Regions from separate parts of the Thalassotalea hakodatensis genome, predicted to be linked through region 3. Evidence: predicted binding sites of a transcription regulator. Region 3 holds the regulator's gene; each other region holds the start of a gene.
What was found. The regulator FliA, encoded in region 3, starts transcription of late flagellar genes. The targets are predictions, from matches to a motif close to CTAAAGNTNNNNNNNNNNNNGCCGATA.
Positions count from the first base shown of each region.

Region 1: a site for FliA is predicted at 1,880-1,906, ahead of pomA (flagellar motor protein PomA). Genes of this name have one in related genera too.
Region 2: a site for FliA is predicted at 1,602-1,628, ahead of QUE72_RS07245 (DUF4760 domain-containing protein). Genes of this name have one in related genera too.

Region 1 covers NZ_AP027365.1:3,475,871-3,480,161, forward strand. Annotated here, with positions in the region: gene QUE72_RS15390 (flagellar motor protein MotB) at 41-997, opposite strand; gene pomA (flagellar motor protein PomA) at 1,009-1,773, opposite strand; gene xseB (exodeoxyribonuclease VII small subunit) at 2,018-2,260, shown strand; gene ispA ((2E,6E)-farnesyl diphosphate synthase) at 2,264-3,154, shown strand; gene dxs (1-deoxy-D-xylulose-5-phosphate synthase) at 3,176-4,291, shown strand, end outside.
Region 2 covers NZ_AP027365.1:1,646,643-1,650,933, forward strand. Annotated here, with positions in the region: gene glmM (phosphoglucosamine mutase) at 1-24, shown strand, start outside; gene tpiA (triose-phosphate isomerase) at 125-886, shown strand; gene secG (preprotein translocase subunit SecG) at 901-1,281, shown strand; tRNA gene QUE72_RS07240 (tRNA-Leu) at 1,291-1,375, shown strand; gene QUE72_RS07245 (DUF4760 domain-containing protein) at 1,812-2,585, shown strand; gene QUE72_RS07250 (ClbS/DfsB family four-helix bundle protein) at 2,669-3,184, shown strand; gene QUE72_RS07255 (IS4 family transposase) at 3,450-4,291, shown strand, end outside.
Region 3 covers NZ_AP027365.1:966,573-970,863, forward strand. Annotated here, with positions in the region: gene flhF (flagellar biosynthesis protein FlhF) at 1-497, shown strand, start outside; gene QUE72_RS04160 (MinD/ParA family protein) at 530-1,372, shown strand; gene QUE72_RS04165 (RNA polymerase sigma factor FliA) at 1,387-2,109, shown strand; gene cheY (chemotaxis response regulator CheY) at 2,157-2,540, shown strand; gene QUE72_RS04175 (protein phosphatase CheZ) at 2,568-3,311, shown strand; gene QUE72_RS04180 (chemotaxis protein CheA) at 3,325-4,291, shown strand, end outside.

The sequences.
Region 1 (4,291 bases), 1.8 Mb from region 3:
AGCGATCCTTTTGAATTGGGGTGTTGAGCTAGTACTTTGACTATTGTGACTCACTAGAAATAATCGACACTGGCTCTGTTTCTTTTGCTTTGCCTTGATTAATCGCAATTTCAACCCGGCGATTACGGCGACGATTAAGCGCGTTGTTATTAGGCACTAACGGTTTCGCATCAGCATGCCCTGCGACAATCATTCTTGAAGGATCAAAGCCATCAACGTTAACTAGCTCATGCGCAATGGCTACTGCTCGCTTGCTTGATAAATCCCAATTTGAGCTGAATAACTCAGAACTAATACCGCGATTATCCGTATGACCAGATACCATAATTTCACCTGGCACTGTATTTAATAACTCGCCAATCTCTTGAATAATAGGACGAAACTGAGGCTGTAAAAAAGCAGAACCAGAGGGGAAAGAACCGTTTTCTCTGATACGAATAATAATCTGTTGTCCTAACTGCTCTAACTCAATAGCGCCGTCTTGTATTTGCTGCTCAAGTTGATCTGCAATTTTTTTAACCAGTTCATTTACTTGTTCTTGTGATGCCTGTTCTAACTCATCACTGGCTTTTTGTCGCGCCTGCGCTGACATTTCATCAGCCGTACTTTGTGATTGCCCGCCCCGTTCAGTACCACGCTGTTCTTGGCGACCACCAGCAGAAGTTTCATCACCCGCCTGAAATTCTAACATTTGTTGGGTCATTTCGACTGTTTGTTGTTGGATCACCTCAATAGGCGTGGGCTCAGGTTTACCAGGCCTAAATTCTTGCGCAATAATACTGGTGCCTTTGGGAATATCTTTTACTTCAATTTTATTTTGTACCCCAAAAGCAAATTTCATTGACCCTGCAATTTGCTTAAACTTCAGCACGTCCATTTCAGAAAAAGATAATAATAAAACAAAGAAGCACATCAATAATGACATAAGATCGGCAAAGGTACCCATCCATGGCGGTAGGCCAGGTGGTGGACATTTACACTCAGGAGGATTTGCCATATGCTAGCTCCCTACTCTTCTGTTGTATTAACGGCTCGTTTACTTTCAGCAAGGTAGTTTTTCAACAACCCTTCAATTACGCGCGGATTTTGCCCGTCTTGAATGCCAAGCACAGCGTCTAAAATAAGTTCTTGGTTGAGTTTTTCTTCTGCCATACGTAGCTTTAATTTATTCGCGATAGGTATAGCAATGACATTAGCCAAAAAAGCACCATAAAGAGTAGTTAATAATGCAACCGCCATTGCTGGGCCAATCGCTTTAGGATCATCCATATTTGAAAGCATCGCAACCAGACCAATTAAGGTACCAATCATACCCATTGCTGGTGCAATTTCGGCTAATGCCGACAGCATTCCTATACCGGTTTCATGTCGCTCTGTTGTTAAGTTAATATCTTTTTGCAGTGTACCTCTAACCACATCAGCGTCGTGGCCATCAACCAGCATATCAACACCTTTTTGCATAAAGGCATTGGATATTTCAGCTTCTTCTAAAGCTAAAAAGCCACCTTTTCGAGCAGCATCAGCCATTTCAACCGACTTTTCGATTAACTCATCAGGCTTTTCAATCTTAAACATAAAGGCCTTGCCCATAATCTTGCCAATACCAAAGAATTGGCCAAGGTTATAATTCGCAAGTACAACAAAAGTAGAGCCACAAAATACGATAAGTATGGATTGGGTATCAATAAACATATTGATGTCGCCGCCCAATACCATGGCCATGACCACGAACCCAATGGCACCTAAAATTCCTAGTAGCGTAGCTAAATCCACACAAGCCTCCGAAAAAATGTTGCTAAATTGCTAGCCCGATAATGATAATAACCTAAGGCGTATTAATTCGCGACTGCATTATAATCTATCACGAGAATACTTATATTATCGCCCATATTGTCAATAACTTAACAAATATTTTCACTTTATTTCATTGAAAGTAATTTAGTTGCTCAGTTGAACAAAGCGCACAGCTAAGGTATCTTGCGCGTTACTTATAAAAAGGCGCGGTTTGAGCGAGATCATGGCACGTAAAAAAATTGAGAACTTAAGTTTTGAAGAAGCGTTAAAAGAGCTTGAAACAATTGTCGATCAACTTGAAAAAGGCGAATTGAATCTAGAAGACTCAATGACCTTATTTGAACGCGGCTTAGCATTAAGCCAAGTTAGCCAAGAAAAACTGAAAGACGCTGAACAAAAAGTGCAAATTTTGATGCAACGACAAGAAAAGTCAGCATTAGAAACATTTGAATCAAACGAGCTATAGCCAGTGCAACACTTGTTAGGATTACCCCAATACCAACAACGTATTGATCAATACCTTATAAACGCATTAGACAATATTGCCGTTAATGACCAACAATTACATGATGCCATGCGCTACGGTTTACTCATTGGCGGTAAGCGTATGCGGCCATTTCTTGCTTACATTACAGGTGAGTCTCTTGGCGCATCAATAGAAGATATTGATGGAGTTGCTGCAGCAATTGAGTGCATTCACGCCTATTCATTATTACATGATGACTTACCTGCCATGGATGACGATGATTTACGTCGCGGTAAACCAACATGTCATAAAGCTTTCGATGAGGCTACCGCGATTCTTGCCGGCGATAGTCTACAAACACTTGCGTTTGATATTTTAGTAAACCACCCTTTTTCAGAACAAGTAAAAAGAAAACAATTAACCTTAATGAAATTACTGGTTGATGCGGCTGGCTATCAAGGCATGTGCGGTGGCCAAGCTTTAGATCTTTCAGCAACTGATAGCTGTATTACGTTGGCCGCACTTGAACAACTACATCATTTAAAAACCGGCGCTTTATTGCAAGCTGCCGTGTTAATGGCAGCGGAATGTGCACCTAATGTTACAACCGATGAAAAACAGGCACTAAAAGAATATGCACAGCATGTTGGCTTAGCTTATCAAGTACGCGATGATATTATTGATATTACCTCTAGTGAAGAAGAGCTTGGAAAGCCAACAGGATCTGACCTAGAAGCAAACAAGAGTACCTACCCTTCATTATTGGGTTTACAAGGTGCGCAACAAAAAGCAGACGACTTGTTTCAACAATCACTTCAAGCTTTGCGTAGATTGCCTTACAATACTCAAAATTTGTCAGACTTTGCGACATTTATAATTCAACGAACGAGCTAGGTTCTATTAAAACGAACAACTATGACGATAAATCTAAACGATTACCCGCTACTCTCAAAAATTGATACGCCCGATAATTTGCGTAAGTTATCGCCCGATCAATTACCAAATGCCAGTGATGAGTTACGTCGCTATTTGCTTAACTCTGTCAGCAAAAGTAGTGGTCATTTTGCATCTGGCCTCGGCACAATAGAATTAACGGTTGCTTTGCACTATGTTTACAATACGCCTTTTGATCATTTAATTTGGGATGTAGGCCATCAAGCATATCCTCATAAAATTCTTACTGGCAGGCGTGATCAGCTCCATACTATTCGTCAAAAAGATGGTCTTCACCCTTTTCCTTGGCGTGAAGAAAGTGAATATGATGTGCTTAGTGTTGGTCATTCAAGTACTTCAATTTCAGCCGCACTAGGATTAGCCGTTGCCGCAGAAAAAGAAGGAAAAAATAGAAAAGTTGTGGCTGTCATAGGTGATGGTGCCATGACGGCAGGAATGGCCTTTGAAGCATTAAACCATGCTGGTGATATTCACAAAGATATGTTGGTGATTTTAAACGACAATGAAATGTCGATTTCTGAAAATGTTGGCGCGTTAAATAATCATTTAGCGAAAATGTTATCGGGTAGCTTTTACACGGGATTTAGAGAAGGCAGTAAACGCTTATTAAATAATATTCCCCCCATTAAAGAACTCGCAAGTCGCGCTGAAGAGCACTTAAAAGGTATGGTCGTGCCCAGCACTTTTTTTGAAGAGTTAGGGTTTAATTATATTGGCCCAATTGACGGTCATGACGTTACCGGCTTAGTGAATACTATTAGTAACATGCGCAACCTTAAAGGGCCGCAAATACTACATATTGCCACTAAAAAAGGTAAAGGCTTCCAAGCAGCAGAGCAAGATCCAATAAAGTATCATGCTGTACCAAAATTTAATCCATCTGAAACAGGGTTACCAAAAAGTCCGCCAAGCTTACCTACTTATTCGAAAATTTTTGGCGATTGGCTATGCAGAATGGCAGAAGTGGATGAAAAACTAGCAGCTATAACGCCAGCTATGCGTGAAGGTTCAGGTATGGTTGAGTTTAGCCAGCGTTTTCCTGAAAAGTATTACGATGTTGCCATTGCAGAGCAGCAT
Region 2 (4,291 bases), 680 kb from region 3:
GATGCAGTAAAAAAAGCTTGTTAGACGGTTGAAATATGAGCAAATGAGCAAGATATTAAGTGAAAGACTTGTATCTTGCCCAGAGGTTAGTTAATATCTCGCCGCTTTGATTTAGGAAAGACTTATGAACAGATCAGTGATAGTTGCCGCGAATTGGAAAATGAACGGTAATTTAGCATTAATCAAAGAAATGACCTCTGCACTAGCGAATGTGTCACTTTCTTCTAATACCCGTGTGGTAGTTTGTCCTAGTTTTCCATATCTATCAGCGTTTGCACAAGCGCGAGTAGATAAAGCTCTTGATAAAAAAATAATGCTAGGTAGTCAGAACGCAAGTGAACATCAACAAGGTGCATTCACAGGTGAAGTGTCTAATAGTATGTTACAAGAGTTTGGCGTTAATTACGTGATCTTAGGTCACTCAGAACGCAGAAGTATTAATAAAGAAACAAGTACATTAGTTGCCCATAAAGTCCGTTCTGTGCTTGACGCTGGTATGACTCCAATATTGTGTATTGGCGAAAGTGAACAAGAACGAGAAACAGGACAAACGAATGTAGTGCTAGCCGCACAAATACAGCCTGTTATTGATGAAATAGGTATAGAGAAATTTGCCGATGTTGTTATTGCTTACGAGCCTGTTTGGGCGATAGGTACAGGAAAAACAGCATCACCAGAACTGGCGCAAGAAACGCACCAGTATATTCGTCAGTTTATTGCGGATATAAATCAGCTAATCGCTGAAAAACTTTCAATTTTATATGGTGGTAGTGTTAACGCTGCCAATTGCCAGCAATTATTTGCACAGTCTGACATAGACGGTGGTTTAATTGGTGGTGCTAGCTTAAAAGTTGATGAATTTACTAAAATTTGTTCAACGGTATAAAGGATATAGTAATGTTGTATCAAGTATTAATTGTTGTCTATTTAATTGTTGCTATCTGCCTCATTGGCCTTGTGTTACTTCAGCAAGGTAAAGGTGCAGATATGGGGGCATCGTTTGGTGCAGGCTCATCGGGTACCATTTTTGGTTCAAGTGGCTCTGGTAACTTTCTTACGCGTGCAACAACATGGTTAGCAATTGCTTTTTTCGCCATTAGTTTAGTGTTAGGTAACTTAACGGCTAATCGTGTTAAATCTGGTGACGAATGGAATGACTTAGCAGCGCCAACAGAGCAAACTGCTATTGAATCAAGCGTTGAACCAGCAGCTGATGCTAATGATGAAGTACCTACTGCGACTGAAGCTAAGAAAAACAACGATAGCGAAATACCAGATTAAACAGAATTTGCGGAAGTGGTGGAATTGGTAGACACGCCATCTTGAGGGGGTGGTGGCTTCGGCCGTGCGGGTTCAAGTCCCGCTTTCCGCACCATATTATGAATAAAGGGCTGTAGCGATGCAGCCCTTTTTTATTTGTCTAAATACAATATAAGCGCAACCTTTCCACAACCTAATACAGTAGTTAATAATCACAGGATTTAGGTAACAAGAAAAGTATTTGTTCGTTATGGGGTATTAATAAAGATATGTCTAGGTTAACAGAGTAAACATTTCTAACCCTTGAAGTATGAAAAAATAAGCCCATATTGAAATTAACGATTAAGTTTTTTTAATATTGACCGATAAAGAGATTAAGAAGCTTGCTATTGCAGAATAAACGAGTATAGTTTCTAGCGCAATTAAGCATAATTATCACTTTATGCTATACTTTTTAAGCTATATTTAAGGCGGCCAAGTTGCCTGCCAAGGTTAAAATAATGTTATACAGTGAAGGTCGCGGCGCCTAATAAGCCGAGCACTTTTTTGATATGGACATTGATAAAGTTAAAGAAAACTACTGGAAAGTTACTGATGAATACCGATCCGCATGGCGGTTTTTCAAAGCAGTTTTCTTCGTTACCATAGTCTTTTATGTCTATGCAAAATTAGATTCTATGTTTGCTATTTATGGTCAAATTAGACTAGTAGCAGGCTTTTTTGCACATCTAATAGAACAACTTCCCTCTAAATATGTTTCAGCAGGAGCAATAATGCTTTCTGCCCTTGTGGCAATCTGCATGGGGGTTTATACAACAAACATGAACAGAAAGATTGCTCGAAAAAGGGCAACAGCAGACATCCTTACTACGATAGAAACAGATAAAGATATAATTGCCGCAGAAAATACTTTCAAAACATTAAAAACACAAAAGTTCGCACCTTTAATGGCTGCTGCTTATAAAGGTGTTGCAATAGATCCCATAAATGATCGCAAACGCGTTAGGCTTGAGCTTCAAATAATTACTTTTTTGAATATGTATGAAAATTTATTTTTGGGCGTCATGATGGATGTTTACGATGAACTTTTGTTGTTCAAATATAAAAGAGGCGCTGTTTTAACACACTGGAAAGAAGTAGAGCCGCTAATTAAAGAGTGGCGAGAAATAGATGAAAACCCGGCACTCTATGAAGTTTTTGAACGTTTTGCAAATGATTGGCATCAAAATAAATTTGTATGTAGGGGAAGGCCATTCCCATTTTACTATCAACATAATTTAGACAATGTTATCGTTCAGCATGACAGCATTTTAATGAAACATTAAACTAACCTTCTTAAAAGATATACCTTTCCTTTCGCTTAATAATCATTAACCTAGAAGAATTCCCTTTTATTTTGAAAAAACAAATGTCTTCTATTCCTCAGTCTAAACAAGCGTTGTTAAGTGCGATAAGCACGGTGTTTAACAAGTTAATGGTAGATTATCGCTCTATTCCTGATGAAGTTACTCGAGTGAAATCTATAGATGGAAATACTAAAGGCAGTAAAGTGAGTGTTTGTGATACGGTCGCGTACTTAATTGGTTGGGGAAACTTAGTGCTTAAATGGTATCGATTGACGGCTGAAGATCAGCCGGTAGATTTTCCTGAAACTGGTTATAAGTGGAATCAATTAGGGCAATTAGCAGAACATTTTCATCATCAATACAGTGATTGGACATATTCACAATTACTTACAGAGTTGGAACAAACAACTAATGCTTTATTGTTGTTAATTGACTCGCTAACCGATGAACAACTCTATCATACGCCTTGGTATGAAAAATGGACGTTAGGTAGGATGATTCAATTTAATACCTCATCACCAATGAAGCGAATTAGAACACAAATAAGGCGGTTTAAGAAAATTAATGGTGCTAATTAACCTAGTGAATTAATTGTAAAATCAAAAAATATTTTTCGTTATTAGTTAGAGCGTGTTGATCTTTGCTGTTTAAGTTTTGTTCAAATTAAACGCCTTCTGATCGCGGCACTTGGATTATTGCATAGTCATTCTATGGTTAATTCAAGTAACAAAGAGCAGGAGGCGTTTAGTTGAACCCTTCGGGCTGACGAATCCCCAAAAAATGACAGGCACAACATTTTATGATCTTATTAGTTCATCAAAACAAAAATAAGAGTAAAATGCTATGCCTGAATCCTTACTTTGCCATAACTTCTTTGATAAGTCCTTATCGAATTTCAATCAAGCGAGAATGAAGACACTTAAAGCATGCTCTGAAGCACTTATAGCGTCTGATAGATTAACCTTAACAAGTTTGGGGCGTTACTTAGCTGGGCGTGCGAACATTAAGCATAAAATAAAAAGGGTTGATCGTTTTCTTAATAACGAGCATTTGTTTAACCAACAAGTTGAAATATACGCTTCGTTGGCCAAACCAATCATTAGCAACTTGCCTTATTTAGCCATTGCAGTGGACTGGAGTGGTTGTTGCCGTTCAGATTACCACCTGCTTAGAGCGAGTTTACTCGTTGATGGCCGTTCTTTAGTGCTTTACAACATGGTTGTTGAATTAAAAGATTTTGATACGCCAGAAACCAATGCCAGATTTTTAGACAACCTCCTTCAAGTTATTGGTGAACACCGGTCCGTTTATATTTTGTCAGATGGTGGTTTTCTTACTCCTTGGTATACTAAAGTCCGTTCATTAGGATGGCACTTTATTGGCCGTCTCAGAGGCACGATGACATGTAAGTTAGAAGGTAAAAATACTTGGGAAAAACTCCCTGCCTTTCATCAGGGAGCGAGCTGTCAACCAACTCGACTTGGCAAAGCGAGGGTTACTCAACACAGTCCAACAGCATGTGATGCATTTCTCCATTTGTACAAAGGAAAATACAAAGGACGAAAAGGGAATAGCCGTTTTACTAAAGATACTCGCATGTATCGACGGCATGCTCATGAGCCATGGTTACTCGCAACATCAGATAATACACTCACTAGTGATCAAGTAATTAAGTTGTACAGTAA
Region 3 (4,291 bases):
CTTATGGACGCATCATTGGTTGTCAGGTTAAGCTTGCCAAAGATGGCGCGGCACTTGATACGCTATTACAACAGTTCTCAGATAAAAAATTAGTGCTCATTGATACCGCAGGTATGGGGCAGCGTGATATGAGATTAAACGATCACCTTACTACCCTGATTGCGAATTCTCGTGTTAGAATTCGAAATTACTTAGTATTGTCAGCCAATACCCAACAACGTGTTATGCAAGAAAACGTTGAACGCTTCAAAAAAGTACCGTTGGCGGGGTGTATTTATACAAAGCTAGATGAAAGTTTGAGCGTTGGTGAAATAATTGCAACATCTATACAAAATGGCCTCGCAATAGGGTATCTTACTGATGGACAAAGAGTTCCAGAAGATATTAAAGTTGCAAATGCTGAAAAGTTAGTTACGCTTGCAGATAGGCTTGCAACAAAATTGAATGGTCACAACTCGTGGCGCCCTACCTCTGCTTCTATGGCAGTTGGCATGTAAATTATTTTTGATGTTTAATTAGAGTGATGTAAATGATTGATCAGGCAAGTGGCTTAAGAAAAATGCAACAGCAAAATCAAATTAAAGTCATAGCAGTTTCTGGTGGTAAAGGGGGAGTGGGTAAAACCAATGTCTCGCTTAATACGTCTATTGCCTTAGCTCAACTTGGAAAAAGAGTACTAGTACTCGATGCTGATTTAGGCTTAGCCAATGTTGATGTAATGCTTGGTTTACGTGTAAAACGTAATTTATCACATGTTATGTCAGGCGAGTGTGAACTCGACGATATTATTATTGAAGGCCCTGCAGGAATTAAAATCATTCCCGCAACTTCTGGTACTCAGTCAATGGTTGATCTTACGCCATCTGAACATGCTGGATTAATTCGTGCTTTTAGCGATATGCAAACGCAATTTGATGTGCTCATAGTTGATACCGCAGCAGGTATTTCAGATATGGTATTGAGTTTTGCTCGCGCGGCTCAAGACGTGTTATTGGTTGTTTGTGATGAGCCAACCTCAATCACCGACTGTTATGCGTTAATGAAATTACTCAGCCGTGACCATGAAGTATTTAAGTTTAAAGTCGTTGCTAATATGGTAAGAAGTCCGAAAGAAGGGCAGCAGTTATTTGGTAAGCTTTCAAAAGTTTCTGAGCGTTTTTTAGATGTTGCGCTTGAGTTAGTCGGTGTCATTCCTTTTGATGAAAACATTCGTAATGCAGTTAGGAAGCAACAAGCTATTGTAGAAGCTTTTCCTGATTCTCCAGCAGCCAGAGCATTTAGAGCGTTAGCTCAAAAAATAACTAAGTGGCCAGTGCCAAACCATGCTTCGGGGCACTTAGAGTTTTTTATTGAACAGTTAATTGAAAACTAATTCGAAGGTAAGCAATTTTGGGTAAAGCCAGTGCATACGGTTCGCAAATTGATAAAACGGCATTGCTCGAGCAGCATAGCAGTTTAGTAAAGCGTATCGCTTATCATCTACTCGCTCGTCTGCCTGCTAGTGTGATAGTTGATGATCTTATTCAATCGGGCATGATTGGTCTATTGGAAGCGGCAAATAACTTTGATAACACCAAAGGGGCTAGCTTTGAAACCTTCGCGGGTATACGTATTCGTGGCGCAATGCTCGATGAGATACGTCGTGGTGATTGGACCCCCAGATCAGTACATAAAAACAGCAGAATGGTCAGCGAAGCCATAAAAAACTTGGAAGCAGAGCTAGGCAGAGATGTTTCTGATATTGAAGTGGCTGAAAAACTTGATATTTCGCTGAATGAGTACCATCATATTCTTAACGAAGTAAATGGCGGCAAAATCATCGGTATTGAAGATTTAGGTGTCAATGAAGATGCTGTTTCAAGCTTTGAAGATAAAAACAATACTGATCCATATCAAAATATAGAACATGTAGTGTTTAAAAAGTCATTGGCAGAGTGCATTACTACTTTACCAGAGCGAGAAGCTTTAGTACTGTCTCTGTATTACGACGAAGAATTGAATTTACGCGAAATTGGTCAAGTGCTCGATGTTAGTGAGTCGAGAGTTAGCCAGATTCATAGCCAAGCATTACATCGATTAAAAGCCCGTATGCAATCTTGGCAAAGTTAAGTACAATATATTTATAAGCATTTAGAATTAAGTCCCTGGAGGGTGCCTTGGATAAAAATATGAAAGTACTTGTTGTTGACGACTTTTCAACAATGAGACGCATCGTAAAAAACTTACTACGTGATTTAGGGTTCACTAATATTCAAGAAGCAGATGACGGCAGTACAGCTTTACCTATGCTTAAAGAAGGTGATTTTGATTTTGTCGTTACTGATTGGAATATGCCAGGGATGCAAGGTATCGATTTACTCAAAGCGATACGAGCAGATGCAAGTTTGTCGCATATACCTGTTTTAATGGTAACAGCTGAAGCGAAGAAAGAACAAATCGTGATGGCTGCGCAAGCGGGTGTTAACGGTTATATTGTGAAGCCTTTTACTGCAGCAACGTTAAAAACTAAGCTTGATAAAATTTTTGAGCGTTTAGGATAATAACGAGTTGCCACGTAAGGACGTTGCATGAGTATAAATAACGGTGTCCATGTTTCATTGGAACAGGCAAAAATGTTGGTTGAATATTTAGAAACCGATCAACAAGATAAAGCAGATGAATTAATTGCCGAAATTCAAAACCCGATTAATTCCGAGTTATTTGCCGAGATTGGTAAGTTAACCCGTCAACTTCATGACTCATTGATGAATTTTCAGTTAGATTCGCGATTGAATGATTTAGCGACAGCAGATATTCCTGATGCAAAAGAACGATTAAATTATGTGATCAGTCGTACAGAAGATGCAGCCAACAAAACGATGGATGCGGTTGAATCTATCTTTCCTGTTGTTAATACCATTCAACACCAAATTAGCACAGTTAAACCGCTGTGGAATAAACTGATGCATAATAATTTAGATGTCGGTGAGTTTAAATCTTTATGTCATGATATTGACGTGTTACTGAAAACTTCAGAACGTGAAACTGAGCGTATGCATGGTTTAATGACTGATGTATTAATGGCGCAAGATTTCCAAGACTTAACCGGACAAGTGATTCGAAAAGTGATTGATCTGGTTAGAGAAGTAGAAGATAGCTTAATTAATATGTTGACGGCTTTTGGTGTCACAAGTGAAAGTATGCAGGGCACGGGTAAGCCATCGGTTGGCGAAAACCTCGTTGAAGGCCCAATTGTTAATAAAGATAATCGAGATGACGTAGTTGCTGATCAAGACGATGTTGATGATCTTTTATCAAGTTTAGGATTCTAATAGGAGTTGCTGGATGTCATACGAAGCAGATGAAGAAATTCTTCAAGATTTTCTAATCGAAGCAGGTGAAATACTTGAAAGCTTATCTGAGCAACTTGTTGAACTAGAAAACGATCCAGATAACGCAGATCTATTAAACGCTATTTTTCGTGGCTTTCACACGGTAAAAGGCGGTGCGGGTTTCTTATCATTAACTGAACTTGTAGATGTGTGTCATGGCGCTGAGAATATCTTTGATATTTTGCGTAATGGTCAACGAAGTGTAACACCTGAACTTATGGATGTTATTCTGCAAGGGTTAGATACGATTAATGATATGTTTGCCTTGGTGCAAGCCCGTGAAGAACTGATTCCTGCCGACCCAGCATTATTAGCAGAATTACATCGTCTAAGCTCTCCCGAAGGCGCAGAACCAGTTGCCGCAACACCTGAAATGCCAACACAGGTCGTATCAACAGACACATCAAGCAATGATGCTTCATCAGACGAAATGTCTGAAGATGAGTTTGAACGCTTATTAGATGAATTACATGGGGGAGGCTCACCCAGTGCGCCACCTGCACAAAGTACTGCCCCTTCTGCTAGCTCGGCAAGTTCTAGCAATGAAATAACTGACGATGAATTTGAAAACTTATTAGATGAGCTTCATGGTCAAGGTGCTTTTGCACCAGGTGTTGGTGCAAAACCTGAATCTGGAAACAACGATGAAATCAACGATGACGATTTTGAAAGTCTTCTTGATGAATTGCACGGTAAAGGTAAAGCACCTCAAACAAGCAGTAACCAAGCACCTGAAGAGGTTGCTCAACCTAAGCCTGTTCAAGCAACAGCACCCAAGCCAGCTGAACAACCAACTGCAGCGGCTAAGCCCGTTGCTAAAGCACCGGCGAAAAAACCTGCGGATAAACAAAATGCTCCGCAAGGTGAAACAACCGTTCGTGTTGATACTCAGCGTCTTGATCAAATTATGAACATGGTTG